One region of the Bacillus sp. YC2 genome, then DNA from elsewhere that is predicted to be linked to it. Evidence: riboswitches for the same ligand, from Rfam matches in the RefSeq annotation. Region 1 holds a riboswitch; each other region holds the start of a gene.
What was found. A riboswitch is a leader RNA that binds a small molecule or an ion and turns the genes downstream of it on or off. The one in region 1 is predicted to bind thiamine pyrophosphate.
Positions count from the first base shown of each region.

Region 2: another riboswitch for thiamine pyrophosphate. It lies ahead of KY305_RS14115 (ECF transporter S component); the one in region 1 lies ahead of tenA (thiaminase II).
Region 3: another riboswitch for thiamine pyrophosphate. It lies ahead of KY305_RS05855 (acetylornithine deacetylase); the one in region 1 lies ahead of tenA (thiaminase II).
Region 4: another riboswitch for thiamine pyrophosphate. It lies ahead of thiC (phosphomethylpyrimidine synthase ThiC); the one in region 1 lies ahead of tenA (thiaminase II).

Region 1 is NZ_JAHXDO010000003.1:20,973-25,968, forward strand. Features, by position in the region: gene thiS (sulfur carrier protein ThiS) at 1-95, opposite strand, end outside; gene thiO (glycine oxidase ThiO) at 95-1,204, opposite strand; gene tenI (thiazole tautomerase TenI) at 1,188-1,805, opposite strand; gene tenA (thiaminase II) at 1,783-2,490, opposite strand; TPP riboswitch at 2,578-2,686, opposite strand; gene KY305_RS06820 (monovalent cation:proton antiporter family protein) at 2,741-4,585, opposite strand; gene prpE (bis(5'-nucleosyl)-tetraphosphatase PrpE) at 4,811-4,996, shown strand, end outside.
Region 2 is NZ_JAHXDO010000008.1:114,259-119,254, forward strand. Features, by position in the region: gene KY305_RS14100 (STAS domain-containing protein) at 1-612, shown strand, start outside; gene KY305_RS14105 (energy-coupling factor transporter transmembrane component T family protein) at 666-1,427, opposite strand; gene KY305_RS14110 (ABC transporter ATP-binding protein) at 1,402-3,039, opposite strand; gene KY305_RS14115 (ECF transporter S component) at 3,026-3,625, opposite strand; TPP riboswitch at 3,811-3,922, opposite strand; gene KY305_RS14120 (glycoside hydrolase family 18 protein) at 4,084-4,996, shown strand, end outside.
Region 3 is NZ_JAHXDO010000002.1:173,088-178,083, reverse strand. Features, by position in the region: gene sigE (RNA polymerase sporulation sigma factor SigE) at 1-672, shown strand, start outside; gene sigG (RNA polymerase sporulation sigma factor SigG) at 813-1,595, shown strand; gene KY305_RS05860 (ABC transporter ATP-binding protein) at 1,727-2,521, shown strand; TPP riboswitch at 2,533-2,638, shown strand; gene KY305_RS05855 (acetylornithine deacetylase) at 2,756-4,021, shown strand; gene KY305_RS05850 (YlmC/YmxH family sporulation protein) at 4,081-4,332, shown strand; gene pgeF (peptidoglycan editing factor PgeF) at 4,487-4,996, shown strand, end outside.
Region 4 is NZ_JAHXDO010000003.1:290,906-295,901, reverse strand. Features, by position in the region: partial or broken gene KY305_RS08195 (alcohol dehydrogenase catalytic domain-containing protein) at 1-842, opposite strand, end outside; gene KY305_RS08190 (spore coat protein) at 859-1,218, opposite strand; gene KY305_RS08185 (spore coat protein) at 1,215-1,439, opposite strand; gene KY305_RS08180 (Type 1 glutamine amidotransferase-like domain-containing protein) at 1,534-2,232, shown strand; TPP riboswitch at 2,282-2,390, shown strand; gene thiC (phosphomethylpyrimidine synthase ThiC) at 2,515-4,287, shown strand; gene KY305_RS08170 (FAD-binding oxidoreductase) at 4,331-4,996, opposite strand, start outside.

The sequences.
Region 1 (4,996 bases):
ACAATTTTTTGATCAAGCTGATAGGATTCCAGCAAATCCTGAATCGTGCCTTTTTCCTTATCCCATTCAATTTGTTTTCCGTTCAGCTGAAGGATCATACCTGAACCGCCTCCTTGCGATCAATTCGAAACGCCTCTTGCCACTCTGTTTTGACCTCTTGATTCAAGACCAGATTCCGAACCATTTCAGCCGTTGCCGGGGCTAAAAGAATGCCGTTTCGAAAATGGCCGGCAGCAAATAGTAAGCCGTTGTCCTCCGGATGCCGGCCGATAAACGGCTTTCCGTCTTTTGTTCCCGGTCGGAGCCCCGCCCAAAACTGATCTATCTTCATATGTTCAATTGCAGGCAGCATTGATTTTGCTTTTTTGATGACTGCTTCAAGCCCGCCGATGTCCGGTGTATCACTCCAGTCGCCCGGTTTCATGGTTGCGCCGATCACAAGCCGGCCGCTTTTTCTCGGAACCACATAACAGTGGTCATGGTACAGCGTTCTTGTAAGCGGGATCTCATCGTTCCAAACAGAGAGACATTCTCCTTTTACAGGGAAAAAGGGCTGTCCTAAGCCGAGCTGGGCAAAAAACTGTCCGCTCCATACACCGCTTGCGACTGCGACTTGATCAGCATATACGGCTCCGGCCGATGTTTTTATGCAGAACGCTTCTTTATCCCGTTTGATTTCAATAACATGTGTATGTTCATAACATTCTGCTCCATAGCGCCTCGCGCCTTTGGCATACGCTTTACAGACATAATACGGCTCGACATGGACGTCGTCTTTTATCAGGCTTGCGCCGAGAATGTCTTTTGACGCAAACGGCTCTTTTTCGAGCGCTTCTTTTGCAGAAAGCCATGTGACGGAAGGTAAATCATCCATCTGCCGCAAACGGGTGACATCTTCTTTTGAATACGCCAGCTTCAGCATCCCGCCATTATGGCGCCTGATGTCAATGCCCGCTGCTTCTTGCAGCTCTTTTTCGGCAGTTTCATACAGGCGCTGACTGTGCATGGCAAAATCAAAAAACACGTCACGACTTTCGCATTCGGCATGTGCGCCCAGCATTCCAGCCGCTGCGCTTGTCGTCCTTTTGCCGATTGTCCCGCTTTCGAACAAGACGGTTTTCTGTTTATTCTTCGACAGCTCATAAGCAATGGCCGTTCCGATGATTCCGCCGCCGATAACCGCTGTATCATAGTGCTTCTTCATAACCGTCCTCCCTTACCTCGCGAGAATAACGTTCTGCCGCTTTCGCAGGATTCTCTGCTGAGAAAATTCCCGACATGACGGCAATTCCGTCCGGCCCCGCCTGTTTTGCCTGACAGATTGTCTCGAGTGTCATACCGCCAATGGCGATCACCGGAATGGAAAGCTTTCGTTTCATGTCTGAAAGTAGATTTATGCCTCTTGCTTCAAGTCCTTTTTTACAATCGGTTTCAAATACATGGCCGAATAACACATAATCGGCATCCTCTTTTTCAGCTTGGACGGCTTCTTTCAGCGAGTGAACGGAACGGCCGATATGAAGATGCGGAAATCTCGCTCTTACCTGCTTTACGGAAAAGCTGTGCGCCGGAAGCTGAACTCGGTGAATATTGGCAAAAAGCGCTATATCCGTGCGGTCATTGATGATCAGTTTTTCCTTATCCACGCCGCCTTTTTGTAAAAGCGACAGCAGATGCATGATATCACCGGCTGATTTGTCCCGCTCTCTGATATGAATAAAGCTCACATGACGATGAATCGAGATAATATCTTGCGCCAGCTGTGCAACGGGCTTTCGGTTATCAGTTACCGCGTGCAGCTCCAAAGGACTCCACCTCTTCCTGAGCCTTTTTGGACCAGCCTTCTTTTTGATAGGCCATTCCCCAAAATTGATATTCATAATAACTTGAAATGACGAAATTCTCTTTCATCTTTGCGCGGATTTCCTCTGTGCTTTTTTCAGCCAGCTCGTCAAAACGGCTGACCTGTTCCTCAACCTGCTGTCTAAACCAGTCGCCGCCGTATGTTCCGATCCATTTCTCATAAATCGGGTGGCCCGGTTTACATTCCTTCAGCCGTTCGCCGACTTCATAATAAAGCCAATAGCAAGGCAAAAGAGCTGCTAATATTTCCGCAAAATGACCGCTCAGCACCGATCTGTACATGTGGGACGTATAAGAGTAAGCAGTCGGTGACGGTTTAAATTCCGCACGCTCTTTTTCTGTAATCCCTAAAAGTTCCGTAAATTCGCGGTGCAGCGCCATTTCCGCTTCATATGTGCCTTGCGCGTGGCCTGCCATTCTGCCCGTTGTAAACAAGTCTTCGGCATAAGCCGCTCCGAAAGCCTGAACCTTGGCAAAATGCGTCAAATAATAGGAATCTTGCAGCACATAATATGTAAAGCGGTCTATCGGCAGGCTTCCGTCACCGATTCCCGTTACAAAAGGATGAACAAAGCTCCCGTCCCACCATTCAGCAGCGGCCCGCTTGCATTCCTCTGAAAATTTCATCATGTTTTCCCCCTTGATAGAAATAAAAAAACCACTTTCCCGCATCGGAAAAGTGGTTTGGAATTTACATGGATAAAAGACACCCAAAAAAATACCGCTCCACTTCCCTACGCAGGTCTGAACCTGTTCAAGTTATGAGGGTCTAAAAGTCTCACTTTTATCTCAGCCCTTATGAAGGACACCCCTAGTGGTCATACGATTAATTATTTACTTGTTATGCCCTTCTATCTTAACATGAATCAAAATTTGGTCAAGCTTCAAGCGTTTTTTTCAGCTCCGACACGTAGTTGCGCGAGCCTGTGACAATAAGGCGGTCTCCTGTTTTCAGCCGTGTGTCTCCGTGCGGAACGATGCTGTCCACACCTCTGAAAACCCGTACGAAAATGACATCGCCCATCAGCGGAAATTCACGCAGAATAATGCCGTTATACGCGGTATTTTCCATGTTGATCTGATAAAGCGAAGACTCTTGGTTCGTCAGCAGGTTCATCACGCCGGGAGCTTCAATTAATGCGCGCAAAAGCGTTTTTGTAGACAGAAGGATTGAAAAGATGCTGATGCCCTCTTCCTTCAGCTTCGCTTCATGCTCAACGGACCCGACGCTTGCGATGACCCGCTCGGTCCCTTTTTCTTTTGCAAATAATGCGATTTCCGCATTGAGATCTTCATTACCCGTCGCCACCACGAGAATATCGGTCTTAAAGATGCCGTGCGACTCCAGCGTGCTGTGTTTGTAGTCAGCGATCGTTTCCACCGTAAAGACGGATTCTGAAAGCTTTTCCTCGGCATTTTCCTGATACACATGGACGATCCGCACTTCATATTCCTCATCGGGAAGTTCAAGCGTGACCGGGAGCGTCATTTGGTTGGCGCCGATAAATGTAATGCGTTTTTTTTCCTTCGGCGTGTCTTGCCGTTTGTATAATTTTTTAAAGCCGATCGGCGTTATAATGCTGGCAATCACGGCAACCAAGGTCAGTGCCCCTGACATATTGGCGCTGATGATATGCAGCCTCTGCCCGATCGTAGCTGCCGCAATGACAAGCGACAGAGTGGATGTCAGCAGAAAACCCGAGGCAAACACGGTCCTCTTGTCATACCACCTTTTCAAATAAAGCACCGGAATGATCTTGCTGATAAACAGCGCAATTAAAAGCAGCGGAATCATAATCAATGTTTTCGGATCTTGGAACAGCGTCCAAATGTCCAATTTCACGCCGACCATGACAAAAAAGATCGGGATTAAAAACCCGTAACCGAACGAATCAAGCTGTTCAACCATTTCTTTATTCGGCGACAGAAGCGACACAAGCACGCCGGCTAAAAACGCGCCGAGAATATTTTCTGCACCGAGCGATTCTGATAGGGCAACAAGCACGATAATCAGCGTGAAAATGGCTCTCGTGCCAATCTGAACCGTTCCTTTTGACATCGATTGAACGAACGAGCGGTGCTTAAAGATACGGCCGAAAAAGTACAGCACGACCCCCGCGGCAAACAAAATCATGAGAAGCCACATATTACCGCTGTCCTCTCCGTAAACAGAAGCAAAAACGGCGAGAAGAATCATCGTCGCCAAATCGGCAATAACGGCGACAAGCAGGATGATCTGTCCGATATTTGAGTTCATAATCCGCTCTTCCTTTAAAGTCGGCACGACCACTCCGAGCGATATCGTCGAAATGATAAGCGTCATTAAAAAGGCATTTTTGATAAAACCGGCTAAGACAAAGCCGTACGACAGCAGTAATGATAAGATAAAAATGCCGATAAAAATCATCAGTGCTGCGGCAAATGTGTTGGGAGCTTCCCTGCCGTTTTGGAGAAATTGTTTTTTCTTCCCTTTTTCAAACGAAGAAAAGTCAATCTCCAAACCGCTTAAAAACATTAAAAAGATAAAGCCGAGAACAGACAGCGTCTCCAGCCACGTATCCCCCTGAACGACAAGATTAAAGCCGCTTTTTCCGATGATAAGCCCCATGATGATTTCCGCGACAACGACCGGAATGCTGAGCTTAAACCGATGTAAAAGGAGCGGCGTCAAAAATGCGACGATCAGGACAACGACTAAAGATGCAACTGATGTGTGTTCCATTTGTAAATACCTCCTTAGAACAAGGGTTATTAAAGCCCGTATAAACGGACAAAACCTTCTTTATTCAAAAAAAACATAACGCGATTTTAACAAGGCTGAACGCAAAAAAAAAGTAATAAGGCTTTATTTGTTCAATTCTATTTTAATTTGCTCCAAAACAGCATGATTAGGCACAGGAATTTGCCCCATAATAAATAAATCAGCTAAAAAGGGAGGCTAATACGCATGGCTTATGATGTCATCAGCGATATACACGGGTGTTATGATGAAATGATCGCGTTAATTCAAAAGCTGGGGTATGAGATGAAAGGCGGCACGCCCGTCCATTCTGAAGAGAGAACGCTTGTATTTGCAGGAGATTTAACAGACAGAGGCCCAAAATCCGTTGAAGTGATGCGTTTTGTGGCAGAA
Region 2 (4,996 bases), on a different contig from region 1:
TGGGTGATCGAGCTTGCGAAGGACCAGAAGCATTTAGACACACCCGTTCAATATGTGGTCCGTGAATTTATGAGAAACCGGACGCTGTACAAAAGCTATTACGATGCGTTTGCCGATTCTCACGAGTCTTTGTTTGCACGGGGAGAAAGGAAGAAATGGGAGGATTTAATCGTTCAAGTATTTGATTTTACCATTTATACGTTTGTTGATCATGCCGAGCATAATTCGAAAATGCAGCTGAACGCGCAGCGGGAAATGATATTAGAATTAAGCTCGCCGGTCATCACACTCAGCAAACGCACGGCCCTTTTGCCCCTTGTCGGCGATATCGACACTGAGCGGGCTAAATTTATTCTTGAAAACACGTTGAGCACCTGTGCAGACAGGCGTGTCGAGCATTTGTTAATCGACTTGTCGGGCGTGGTGGTCGTGGATACGATGGTGGCGCACCAAATCTTTAAATTGATTGAGGCGCTTAATTTGATCGGAGTCAAATCGACCTTATCCGGAATCAGGCCGGAAATCGCCCAAACGGCCGTTCAGCTCGGTATTAATTTCTCAAATATCACGATTAAGTCAAACTTGGCTCAAGCGCTTAATTATAATCAGTGACAGAAGCGTACATAACAAAAACAGGCTGCCGAATCGTCTCCGGCAGCCTGTTTTTATAAAAAGAATAAAGAGACAGTATAACTTGCGCCAAATAATAAAAGGACGAGCAGGAAAAAGAACCAGTCGCCGCCCCGCACAGTCACGGTCCTGTAAAACGTACGGTTTCGGCTGCCTGTAAAACCTTTTGATTCCATTGCGATGGCTGTGCGTTCTGCTTTCCGGATCGCACCTGCCAAAAGCGGAATGGTATAGCGTGTAAAAGCGGACAGCTTTCCTTTCAGGCCGGATTCAGTCACAGCGCCTCTGATTCTGTGCGCCTGCCTGATGATCCGGATCTCGTCTTTCAGAAGAGGAAGAAACCGAAATCCGGCGATAATGCCGTACGCAAGCTTCGGCGGCAGCTTGCACTGCTGAATGAGACTCAGCATAAACAGAATCGGATCGGTTGTGAAAATAAACATCATCGACAAAGCAGAAAAACATAAAATGCGAAAACCGATCGAAATGCCGAGCGCCGCGTTGTCACTGTTGACGGAAATAGGACCCAGCCGGAACAGCAGGTTGCCGGCAGTTGTCGGGACGTTTCCGAAAACGGCCGCTGTCCATAAGCAGCCGAAGGCAAGAATGAAAAACGGAACCGTAAACAGAAGCCATTTTTTCAGCGGAATCCGGCCTGCCGTTATGACACCTGCCACGATGATAATGTAAAACAAAGCGGGCGTATATGGATTATAAATAAACGACAGCATCACGACACAGCAAAGGACAGCCGCCGCTTTTATCGTCGGGTTAACAGCTTGCAGCCGGTGATTCATGTCTCTGCCCCCCATCTTGTCTCATCCATTCATACTTCAGCGGCAAAGCCAGCTTTGCCTGTTCAACGAGCTCGTGCCGTTCAGAAAACAGAAAGTCAGGTGACCCATAGTAAACCAGGTTCGTATCATGAAGCACAAGGATGCTGTCGGCATAGTCGGAGACAAGCTCCATATCGTGTGTCACCATTAGAACCGCCGTTCCTTCTGCCTGAATCTCTTGAAGCATTTGCATACATTCACGCGCCGTTTTTGCGTCTTGGCCGAATGTCGGCTCATCAAGCAGCAGCATTTTTACATCGTGCATCAGCATTGTCGCAACGCTGAGCCTGCGTTTCTGTCCTTGGCTTAACGAAAACGGATGATACGAGACATAGCGCCGGAGTCCGAACCGGGTTAACAGCTGAAGGGCTTTCTCCTTCACTGCTTTATGACGTTCAAAGCCGAATAGCAGTTCATCCATGACTGTGTCAGTGACAAACTGGTGCTCAGGATTTTGGAATACAAATCCCATGTGGCGCCGCAGCTCTTTTTCAGAATAGGAATCAACCGGTCTCCCGTCTATTTCAATCAGTCCGCTCTCCGGCCGATTCAGCCGGGCAAGCACTGAGAGAAGCGTGGACTTTCCGGTGCCGTTAGGCCCGGCAATCGCAGTGATTGAGCCTTTTTTCACGGAAAAGCCCAGGTTCTGAAAAATCGGTTTCGATCCTCTTTTAAATGACAGATCATGAACGCGGAGCGCATCTTCTGAAGAAGGCTTGATCCCGCCGTTATCCGAAAAGGGAGGGAACGGCTCGTTAAAAAGGGTTTCTTTGCACAAAGTAAAAGGGAGATGAAGATGCTTCTGCAAAGTAATGACGCGCGGAATGGTTATTCCGAGCTGCGTCAGCTCATCAAGCTGAAATTGAAAGATGTCTTTTGTCAGCCCGTCCATCACTTTCCGCCCCGATTCGTCAAGCACAATCGTTCTGTCCATCCACGGCGCCCAATGATCGAGCTGATGTTCAATAACGAGAAGGCCGAAGCCTTTTTTCTTTTGGAGTTCCCTGATCAGCTGTACGAATTCACGCGCAGAATAAGGATCAAGCTGAGCTGTCGGTTCATCCAAAATAATAAGTTCAGGCTCCATTGCGATAATACAAGCGAGCGCGACTTTTTGCTTTAACCCGCCTGACAGGGAAGCGATTGTCCGCTTCTTCAAGTGGGGAATTTCGAATTTTTCCAGCACATCATCAATGATCCTGTCCATGTCTTCTTTTGCATATTGCAGATTTTCCAGCCCGAAGGCGATTTCATCCTCAACCGTCAGCATGCAAAATTGCTGATCCGGATCTTGAAACACCGCGCCGATTGATTTGGCGGCAGGCTCTGACAGATCTGAGAGGGGTGTCCCGTATAAGGCAACACGGCCTATTTGAACCGCGTCGCACGCTTCCGGATAAAGGCCGTTTAAGCAAAGGGCAAGCGAGCTTTTGCCGCACCCGCTCGGACCGAGCAATAAGGCACGTTCTCCTTTTTTTATCTGAAATGATACGTCTTGAATAATCGGTTTTTCATCCTCTTCATAAGAAAATGTCAGACGGTCAACCGTGAGAAGCGGATCAGATGCCTGCATCTTGGGTCACCTGTTTCTTTTTCTTTTTGAATGCCTTTCCGAGCGCCATTCCGTTCAGCACGCCCGTATAGGCAAGCGAGTCGCTGATCACTTTTCCGAGAAGCCCGGCAAGAATCGCACCGGAAGCAAGACGGATGATCAGCATAACTGCCAATAAACCCGGATTCAAAACAGAGTAGCCGGAAACAAACAAATCATAAATAAAGCTTGTCACAGAAGAACCCATCCCCGCCAACAGCAAAACAGGCAGGGAATAGACCCGCCAGCGTGTGGCTAAAAAGACGGCTTCCGCTCCCAGCCCCTGCGCAATTCCTATCAGAATGACCATCGGGCCTGACGGATTTCCGAGAAGGCACTCCACAAATGCGGCAATGATTTCAGAAATAAGCGCCGCTCCGGGTTTTTGAATGATGTATGCAGCAATAACCGATACGATAAACCAAATGCCGTAAATCGGTTCATAGCTCATCCGGCCGAAAAAACCGGCCGCTATATTGCTTAAGTGAGTAGACAATAAATAGATGACGGCGAATACAACACTGATGACTGACATGACAACAATTTCTCTCATTTTCCAGTTCTTCATATTTAATCTCCTGCTTTCTTGTCTGTTGGATTATCGGCTGCTATTGAATACTGACTTCGTTACAGGAAATGGCCATTCGGCTTCATCATTTTCGTTTCCCTCCCGTTTTTAAATGAAAATAAAAAACTGCATATCCAAGGGAATATGCAGCAACAGAACGAAAACGCATGGAAAATAAACCGCGCTTCGGTCAATCTGCACTTCCCCACGCTGGTATTATCCAGATCGGGTTATGAGGGATCAAAACACGCCGCAGCATGTTTTATCTCAGCCATTACAGCACCCCTAGTGCGTTTCCTATACAGTTTTTTATGATGACATCATCATAGTTGATCAATTCTGATTTGTAAACAGCTTTTCCCGGTTGAAGAGAGGAATCGGGCCGGACTGTCATTCATAAAGATAGGAAGAGGGTTTATCGCGCGCCTTTTTTTACAAAAAGGAAATGGAGGACTCCTATGTTTGTTCATACAGTGCAGTCTGGCGACACGTTATTTTCAATAAGCAGGAGATACGGATTTCCTGTTGACCGGATCAGAAGCGTCAACGGGCTTGAGGAAACGAATATTGTTCCGGGGCAAGCGCTGCTTATTCCTCTTTATGAATATACGGTTCAGCCGAATGATACGTATGCCGTCATCGCGAGAAAGTCTTATGTTTCGCAAATGCAGCTGATGCAGGCCAATCCCGCGATTTTGCCAAACCGTTTACAGGCGGGAATGAAGGTGAGGATACCTGACATCTCAAACTACCTTGCCGGCACTCTGCAATTTTATGTCATTCGGACACCTGAAGCAGACAGAGCGTTAATCAACGATTATGCACCCTATTCATCAGCCATATCGCTGTTTGAATATCATTTTGGCCCAAATGGGGATCTTCTGAATGACTTAAATGACAAAACAGCGATTGAAACCACGTGGAAAAACAGAGTGCGGCCGCTTGCCGTCATTACGAATCTGACGGGCGGGGGGTTCAGTTCTGACCTTGCCCATCAAGTGCTGCAAAATCCGTCAGCCCGGGCGAACCTCGTCAACAATATCGTGAGTTTGACCACAAGAAAGGGGTATGGCGGCGTAAACATTGATTTTGAACGGATCAGTGAAGCCGATCGTGATCTTTTCACAGGCTTTCTCCGTGAATTAAAAAACCGGCTTTCCCAGCATCAGCTTGCCTTAACCATATCGGTTCCGGCTAAAACAAGTGAAGGGGTGCCTTGGCTTCGCGGGTATGATTACGGCGGAATCGGTGCTGTCGTCGATTACATGTTTATTATGGCGTACGATTGGCACCATGCGGGCAGTGAGCCGGGAGCTGTTGCGCCTTTGACCGAGGTCAGGGAAACAATCAATTTTGCCATCAGCAGGGTGC
Region 3 (4,996 bases), on a different contig from region 1:
ATGAAACTCGGGCTGAAAAGTGATGAAGTTTATTACATAGGGGGAAGCGAAGCACTGCCGCCGCCTCTGTCAAAAGAAGAAGAACAGGTGCTGCTTTTAAAGCTGCCGAGCGGGGATCAGGCGGCACGCGCTATTTTAATTGAAAGGAATTTACGCCTTGTCGTATACATCGCCCGTAAATTTGAAAACACGGGCATTAATATTGAGGATTTGATCAGCATCGGGACAATCGGTCTGATCAAAGCGGTAAACACCTTTAACCCGGAAAAGAAAATAAAGCTTGCCACCTATGCATCACGATGCATTGAAAACGAGATTTTAATGTACCTGCGCAGAAACAATAAAATCCGTTCTGAGGTATCCTTTGATGAGCCGCTTAATATTGATTGGGACGGAAATGAACTGCTGCTTTCAGATGTGCTCGGAACAGATGATGATATTATTACAAAAGATATTGAAGCAAATGTGGATAAAAAGCTTTTGAAAAAAGCGCTTGAGCAATTAAACGAGAGAGAAAAGCAGATCATGGAACTGCGTTTCGGGCTTGTCGGAGAAGAAGAAAAGACGCAAAAAGATGTAGCCGACATGATGGGAATCTCCCAATCCTATATTTCCCGGCTTGAAAAACGGATTATAAAAAGACTGCGAAAAGAGTTTAACAAAATGGTGTAAAAAAATTTCCATCAGCCAACCCTTACTGCTGTAAGGATTGTCTTGGACAGATGTTTTTTTCTGTAAAATGAAAGTGCATATTTTTCCCACCCGAGGAGATACTTAACGTTGTACAGCAGCTCCTGTTGGGAGGGAAAAACGTGTCAAGAAATAAAGTCGAAATTTGCGGGGTGGATACCTCCAAATTACCGGTGCTCAAGAATGAAGAGATGAGAAAGCTATTTAAGCAATTGCAGGATGAAGGCGATGATTCAGCAAGAGAAAAGCTGGTAAACGGCAACCTGCGCCTTGTCTTAAGCGTCATTCAAAGGTTTAACAATAGAGGAGAGTATGTTGATGACTTATTTCAGGTCGGCTGCATCGGACTAATGAAATCCATTGATAATTTTGACCTAAGCCATAATGTTAAGTTTTCAACATACGCTGTACCGATGATCATCGGAGAAATCCGCAGATATTTGCGTGATAACAATCCGATCCGCGTCTCAAGATCGCTGCGTGATATCGCATATAAAGCGCTTCAAGTAAGAGAGCGGTTAATCAGTGAGACAAGCAAGGAGCCGACAGCAGAGGAAATCGCCAAAGTTCTTGAAGTGCCCCATGAAGAAATTGTGTTTGCTCTTGACGCCATCCAAGATCCGGTGTCGCTGTTTGAGCCGATTTATAACGACGGCGGTGATCCGATTTACGTCATGGACCAGATCAGCGATGAGCGAAACAAGGATACACAATGGATTGAGGAGCTGGCTTTAAAAGAAGGCATGAGAAGGCTGAACGAACGGGAGAAAATGATTTTGCGCAAACGCTTCTTTCAGGGAAAAACTCAAATGGAAGTGGCTGAAGAAATCGGCATATCCCAAGCTCAGGTTTCGAGGCTCGAAAAGGCAGCCATTAAACAAATGAATAAGAACATCCATCAATAACGGGAAAAGCCTTTAAAACAAATGTTTTAAAGGCTTTTTTCGTGTCTCCGGTTTACGTATGAAAAAAAGTCATGTATTCTAATCTGTAAAAGTTTTAAGAAAATTGAAACATATTTGCAGGAGGGAGCGTAATGATTTTACAGCTTGACCGCGTGTCATTAAAAAGAAACGGCAAATGGATTCTGAAGGATATAAACTGGCATGTTGAACAAAATGAAAACTGGGTGCTGTACGGATTAAACGGTGCCGGCAAAACAGCTTTGTTAAATATGTTATGCTCATATTACTTTCCTACTTCAGGAGAGATGCAGGTGCTCGGCCATCAATTCGGAAAAACAGAGCTCGGTGATAAGCTCAGAAGAAAAATCGGCCTTGTGTCAGCCGGGCTTCAGCATAAACTATACCCCGCGGATTCCGCATTTGAAATTGCTCTCAGCGGTGCGTACGCATCTATCGGTTTATACGAAACGCCGAGTGAACAAGTGAGGGAAAAAGCGATCGGGCTTTTGAAGGATTTGGGCGCGATCGGTTACGCGGACAGGCGCTATGAGACCTTATCTCAAGGAGAAAGACAAAGGGCGCTGATTGCCCGTGCCCTTATGGCAGATCCTGAACTTTTAATTTTGGATGAGCCGGTGACAGGGCTTGACTTTATGGCGAGGGAAAAACTGTTAGATACGATTACATATATCGCCGGAAAAGAAAATGCGCCGTCAATCCTTTACGTCACCCATCATGCTGAAGAAATTTTACCGGTATTTGATAAAGCGCTGCTTATAAAACAAGGAGAAGTGTTCGCCTCAGGCGGGATACGGGATATGCTTTCTGATGAACGGCTTTCTGCCTTTTTTGACATACCGGTCAGCGTGATGTGGAACAATGACCGTCCGTTTTTAACACGGGCGAAAGAAACGTCATCCGTGTGAAAAGTGAATACATTTCATCCTGGGGGTGCTGTCCGGCAGCTGAGAGAGGCGTGTGTCTCAACCCTTAACAGACCTGATCTGGATCATGCCAGCGGAGGGAAGCGGTGAAAAAAGCGGAGGAAGCGGCGGTTTACATATTGCCGAGCCCTGTGCGTTTTTTTAAAGCCGTTTCATTCGTTGAAACGGTTTTTTCTATACAACAAGAAGGAGAGATTTCCATTGGATCAACTCAATATGATATTACAAAAAGCAGATGAGCAGCAGGCTGATTTAATCAGTATCGCCAAAACTTTAATCTCCTTTCCCACACCGGCGCCGCCCGCAAGAAATACGAAAACCGCGCAGAAATGGGTTGCCGGGTTTTTAAAAGAGATGGGCTGTTCTGTCGATATATGGGATGTCTACCCCGAAGATCCGAACGTAGTCGGTGTGTTAAAGGGAACCGATTCCGAACATTATCAAAGCCTCATTCTAAACGGCCACATTGACGTAGCCGAAGTAAACGGGGAAGACTGGGACTCGGACCCGTTTCAGCCTCTTATAAAAGACGGCATGTTAATCGGACGAGGCGCTTCTGATATGAAAGGCGGGCTGGCGTGCGTGCTTTTTTGCCTGAAGCTGATTCATGAAGCCGGTTTACAACTGCCTGGCGATCTGATTGTGCAGTCGGTCATCGGCGAAGAGGTGGGTGAAGCGGGGACGCTTGAATGCTGCAGACGCGGTTATCATGCGGACTTTGCGGTTGTCGCGGATACGAGCAGCCTGCATATCCAAGGCCAGGGCGGAGTGATTACCGGCTGGATAGAAATCAAAAGCGCAAAAACGTTTCACGACGGAATGAGGCGCAATATGATTCACGCGGGCGGCGGCACATTCGGGGCAAGCGCGATTGAAAAAATGGCGAAGATCATCGGCGCCCTCGGAGAGCTGGAACGCCACTGGTCGGTAATGAAAAGCTATCCCGGCTTTACGCCCGGCACAAATACGATCAATCCCGCCGTAATAGAAGGGGGAAGACACGCCGCCTTTGTCGCGGATGAGTGCCGCTTATGGATTACGGTTCACTTTTATCCGAACGAAACACATGAACAAGTGTCGGCGGAAATTGAAGACTTTGTAAACCGAATCAGCGACAGTGATGTGTGGCTGAGGGAAAACAGACCGGTTTTCAAATGGGGCGGCTCTTCAATGATTGAGGACAGGGGCGAAATTTTTCCGGCGCTGGAAATAGATCCTGATCATCCGGCGGTTTGTGTTTTGGCAGCATCGCACCGCGCCGTCAAAAAGGAGGAGCCCGTTACAGATGTATCACAAACCGTAACAGACGGCGGCTGGCTTTACGATGCCGGGATTCCGAGCGTCATATACGGGCCGGGCGACCTGAAGAATGCCCATTCCGTAAACGAGGAAGTGTCCGTTGAGGAGCTTATTGAGTATACGAAAATCATGCTGAGATTTATCATTACATGGTGCAGCCGCAAAAAAGATTGCCCGGCTTGACAAGGTTCGGCCCGACCGTTCATATAATAAGAAAAAGAACGGTAAAGGACGTGATCCGGATGATCAGCATTTCTGAATTTCAAATAAAAGATGTGGTGAACGTTTCGAACGGAAAAAAACTCGGAAGCATCGGTGACATCGATATTAATGTGACAACGGGTAAAATTCAGGCGATCATTTTAGGGGGCAGCGGAAAAGTTCTCGGTTTTTTCGGAAAAGAAGAGGAAATGGTCATTCCTTGGCGAAATATAGTTAAAATTGGGGAAGATGTCATCTTAGTGCGTGTAAATGAACCAAAGGGCTCTGCGTGATCAGCCCTTTACTTGTAAAATGCCGGAAATCTCAATGTTTCCGGCACATTTATTTTATTCATTTTAAAGTCAGCCGCTAAACGAATGCTTTAAATTGTGGTAAAATGATTGGGAAATTACGCTTTTTTAATGTTTGTCGAAAGGTTGGATCCTCATGAATACATATCACCCGTTTAGTCTTACCACCCCCTCGGCACTCATGATACAAGACTGGAACCGTGTGAATCAGCATAACACAAAGGTCATCGCCGGATTTACAACGAAAAACGGCGGTGTCAGCAATCCGCCGTATGAATCGTTAAATACTGGATTGCATGTCCGTGACGAAGCTTGTGATGTCGTTAAAAATCGTGAAATCATCGCGTCTTTATGCGGCTCTGAACTGGATTCTTGGGTATTTGCCGATCAGACACATGAAAACCGCATTCAAAAAGTGACAGCCGGGGACAGAGGAAAAGGAGCGAGGGACTACTCCGCTGCATTTCGCAGGACGGACGGGCTCTACACGAAAGATAAAGGCGTCTTTTTGGCTCTGTGTTTTGCCGACTGTGTGCCATTGTATTTTTATGACCCTGTGAATTCTCTTATCGGCGCTGCCCATGCCGGATGGAAGGGAACCGTTAAACAAATTGGGCGCATCATGACGGAACGCTGGGCAGATCAG
Region 4 (4,996 bases), 270 kb from region 1:
AGCGCACCCATCGCTCCGCCGTGCATTTTAACGCCTGTCGCCAGAAATTCGAGCGGAGACATTTTACCGTCCATTCCGACGCAGTCAATGACAACATCTGCGCCGCCTTGTGTGATTTCTTTTAAATAAGAGCCTGTGTTTTCTTTCTGTTCAAAATTAATGATTTCCACATTGTTTGTTTTTTTGGCATGCTGGAGGCGGTAGTCGATATAATCAACTGCTATGACTCGTTTTGCGCCTTTGAACCATGCAAATTTTTGTGCGAGCAGCCCGACAGGACCGCAGCCGAGAACAATGACTGTATCTCCCTCTTTGACTCCCGCGTTGTCTACGCTCCAGTAGGCGGTAGACATTGCGTCCGCAAGCAAAACTAATTTTTCATCTTCTATTTCGCAGTCTTCAGGAATTTTGAAGGGTGTAAAGTTGGCATAGGGCACGCGCATGTATTCAGCTTGGCCGCCTGGATAGCCGCCTGCCGTGTCCGAGTAGCCGAAATACGCTCCCATCTCCCCATTGGCGTTGGAGTTGTCACATTGGCTTTCGAGCTGGTTTTTACAAAAGAAACACTCTCCGCAGCTGACGTTAAAAGGAATAATGACTCGATCGCCTTTTTTTACCTTATGGACCTCAGGACCCGTTTCTTCGACAATGCCCATCGGTTCGTGGCCGATAATGTAGTCTTCCGGAAAGTTTGGAATCATGCCGTGAATTAAGTGTAAATCTGATCCGCAAATGGCGGTGGTTGTCAGTTTCACAATGATATCATCAGGCTTTTGGATTTTCGGCGCATTGACTTCTTTCACTCTGACATCTTTAATGCCTTGATATGTGACAGCTTTCATTCTTCATACTCCTCTGTTAGTTATATGGTGTAGCGAATGTCCCGAGCCGATTCGTATTGTCTGGAAACAGTTTGAGGCCTGCGATATCAACCGCGGTTTGGGCGGATTTTAAATCCAGTGCAAATTGTTTTTTCGTATCAGTTGGAGAAAGCCAGCCTTTTTTGATCATGAGCTGTGTGAGCTCGCCGTGCAATTGAATAGCCGTATCCAATTGAGTGCGCAAGACTTGCCTGAGTTCTGGGGTTGCGGTTTCAGTAATTGCAATCGCGTAATCTTTAATCCCGCTTTTTACAGAAAGCAAAAATTCAAGAGCGAGAGCTGAGTCTGCAAGATCGGGCATGCCTATTGAGTTCTTGGGGTCTAAAAAATCGTTCAATGCAATTCACCTCCGGTTATTGTCGGCGCCTTTTTGTAAAAGGTCTGCAATTCTTTAATATCTTTTACGGACTGCTGTACGTTTTTTTCCATAAGCGCTCTCAGTTCTTGATCAAAGACTAAACCTTGCATCATTTTTGATTTCAGTAAAGAGACGGTTTTTATATTCATGATTTCATGGGTATCGACAGTTTCATGATAAGCTAAGCGGTCATGTTCCATATGGTTCACCTCCTGATTTTCTGTATTTTTTGCTTCACGCGAAGCTTTTATGCGAAATGGGCTGTTATACTTGAGAAATAAAGAGGTGACTACGTTGAAACAGATTATCGCAATGGGGGGCGGAGGTTTTTCGATGGAACCCGATAACCTTTTGCTTGATCAATATCTTTTAGAACAGTCGGTGCGATCAGAGCCGAAAGTTTGTTTTTTGCCGACGGCAAGCGGCGACGCGGAAAACTATATCAGACGTTTTTATCAGGCATTTCAGACGCTTCAGTGCAAGCCGTCCCATTTGTCCTTGTTTAAACCGCCTTCTTCACATATCAGATCCTTTTTGATGGATAAAGATATTATTTACGTTGGCGGCGGCAATACGCGAAACATGCTTGTGCTTTGGAAGGAGTGGGGGCTTGACCGCATTCTCCGTGAGGCATGGAAAAACGGTATTATATTAGCGGGTCTGAGCGCCGGGGCAATCTGCTGGTTTGAAGAAGGGGTGACCGATTCAATCGGAGAGCTGACAGCGCTAAAAGCTTTAGGGTTTTTACCGGGCAGCTTTTGTCCGCATTATGATGGGGAAAAGAACCGCAGGCCGGCGTATCATCGGCTCATTTCTGAAAAAAGGCTTCAGGGCGGCTATGCAGCTGATGACGGCGCTGCGCTTCACTATATAGGCGATCAGCTGTTTCGTGCTGTTTCTTCCAGAGCGGATGCCGGGGTTTATCGCGTTTATGGAACAGGAGAGAGCGTCGAAGAAACAGAGCTGAACATACTTAAATTATCTGAATGTTGATAATATGCTTTTTTTTGTGAGAACATTATGTTACGATGAAAGCGAAATGAATAGTTACTGGGGGTGCCCCTTGGCGGGCTGAGAGAGAAGCGGCTGCTTCTTAACCCTTTGGACCTGATCTGGTTCGTACCAGCGTGGGGAAGTAGAGGTTTTATTATTGTTGATGAAAGACAATAATAGTTTCTTTTCTGACTGCAAAACCGGGTTCTCAATTGAGCCCGGTTTTTTTGTGCTGGTGCTGAGCTTGATTCTGTTATTCGAATTGATAAAGGAGAGATTTGTATGCAAAATCAATCAGTACAGCAAGCGAACATTTCCATTATGTCGAGTTTTTCAGGAAGCAAAAAGGTATACACGGAAGGTTCAACACCTGATATTCAAGTCCCGATGAGGGAAATCAGCCTGAGCCCGACAACGGGATCATTCGGTGAAGAGGAGAATGCGCCTGTCCGTGTTTATGATACGAGCGGGCCATATACCGATCCGAATGTGCAGATTCATATACATGACGGCCTGAAACCGCTTCGCACCAAATGGGTTGCCGGACGCGGCGATACGGAGGAGTATGAAGGACGGGCCGTTAAACCTGAGGACAACGGTTATAAGAAAGAAAACAGGGCTGCTGCATACCCCGGTTTAAAACGGAAACCGCTTCGTGCTAAATCGGGAAAAAATGTGACGCAAATGCATTACGCGAGAAAAGGAATCATTACACCGGAAATGGAGTTTATCGCGATCCGTGAGCATGTCTCACCCGAATTTGTCAGAGAGGAAGTAGCGAGCGGCCGGGCGATCATTCCTTCTAACGTAAACCACCCTGAAAGTGAACCAATGATTATTGGGCGGAACTTTCACGTGAAAATTAATGCGAATATCGGAAACTCAGCTGTCACATCCTCGATTGAGGAAGAAGTGGAAAAAATGACGTGGGCGATTCGCTGGGGAGCCGATACGATGATGGACTTGTCCACGGGGAAAGACATTCATACGACACGGGAATGGATCATCCGCAATTGCCCTGTGCCGGTAGGAACGGTGCCGATTTATCAGGCGCTTGAAAAAGTAAACGGTGTTGCGGAGGATTTAACATGGGAGATTTACCGTGACACACTGATTGAGCAGGCGGAGCAGGGAGTGGATTATTTTACGATTCATGCCGGTGTTTTGCTTCGCTATGTGCCGTTAACGGCAAAACGCACGACGGGAATCGTGTCACGCGGCGGGGCGATCATGGCGCAATGGTGTCTGGCACATCATCAAGAAAGCTTTTTGTATACCCATTTTGAAGAAATCTGTGAAATCATGAAGGCATATGATATTGCATTTTCTCTCGGTGACGGTCTGCGTCCGGGTTCAATTGCCGATGCGAATGATGAGGCCCAGTTTGCCGAATTAGAGACGCTTGGAGAATTGACGCAGATTGCGTGGAAGCATGACGTTCAAGTGATGATTGAAGGACCGGGGCACGTGCCGATGCACAAAATTAAAGAAAATATGGACAAGCAGCTGGAAATCTGCAAAGAAGCGCCTTTTTACACGCTCGGTCCTCTGACGACTGATATCGCTCCCGGCTATGACCATATTACATCAGCAATCGGCGCTGCGATGATCGGCTGGTACGGAACGGCGATGCTTTGTTACGTTACGCCGAAGGAGCATTTAGGACTGCCGAATCGTGATGATGTAAGAGAAGGCGTGATTACTTACAAAATCGCCGCTCATGCGGCAGATCTTGCCAAGGGGCATCCGGGCGCGCAGATGCGTGATGACGCACTTTCTAAAGCGCGGTTTGAATTCCGCTGGCGCGACCAATTTCATTTGTCTCTTGACCCTGAAAGAGCAATTGAATACCATGATGAAACCTTGCCGGCTGAAGGCGCAAAAACGGCTCACTTCTGTTCGATGTGCGGGCCGAAATTTTGCAGTATGAGAATTTCACAGGATATACGGGATTACGCGAAGGAGAAAGACCTCAGTGAAACGGAAGCCATTAATGAAGGGTTAAAAGAAAAAGCAAAAGAATTCGTGAAAACGGGAAGCCATTTATATCAATAAATGAACGGATGAAGATGGAGGGTGTTCCATCTTCATTTTTCTTTTAGAAAAATATTGACCGGCGAAGCGGCGGAATGCTTTGCTCAAAGCGGAATACGTTTTCTGGGTCATATGTCGTTTTTACTTCGCGGAGGCGCTCAAAATTGTCTCCGTAATATGTTTTTGGCCAGTTTCTGATAGCTAAATCGGGCCAATTCACGTAGTCTCCCATCGTTTCTTTGGAAAGAGCAGTTCTCAGCTCCTCAATCCAGCGGACATTTTGTCTTTTTTCTTCAGGTGATGTCCAGTTCGTTAAATATTCCTGAGCAATGATTGCATCACGATAAAAAAATGCCGTCTCGTCGGGGGCGATTCGTCCGGCTGCCCCGCCGAGCGATTGCTGCCAGACGCTTGCGTTTTGATTCGGTGCGTGCTGTAAAAAGTGTTTAACGGTTGAAATCGCATGTTTTGATAATGGCTTTTCGATGAAAGAGCCTGAACGTTTTTTCTTTTGCGGCTGATTGCCTCCCGGGCTGTTAAAAAAGGCAGCTGCTTCGTTAAACGGCACTGTTTTTACCATACCGCTTGTCGGTTTTCCTGCTTTTAGCAAAGGTTTTAACAATTCTTTTAACTCTGTTTTTGTCCCGACAAATTGTCCGAGAGCCTCTATGCGGTTTACTTCCTCGGGCCAAAACTCAATGGATGAGGTAAGCCGTTCATCCGTAAAAGG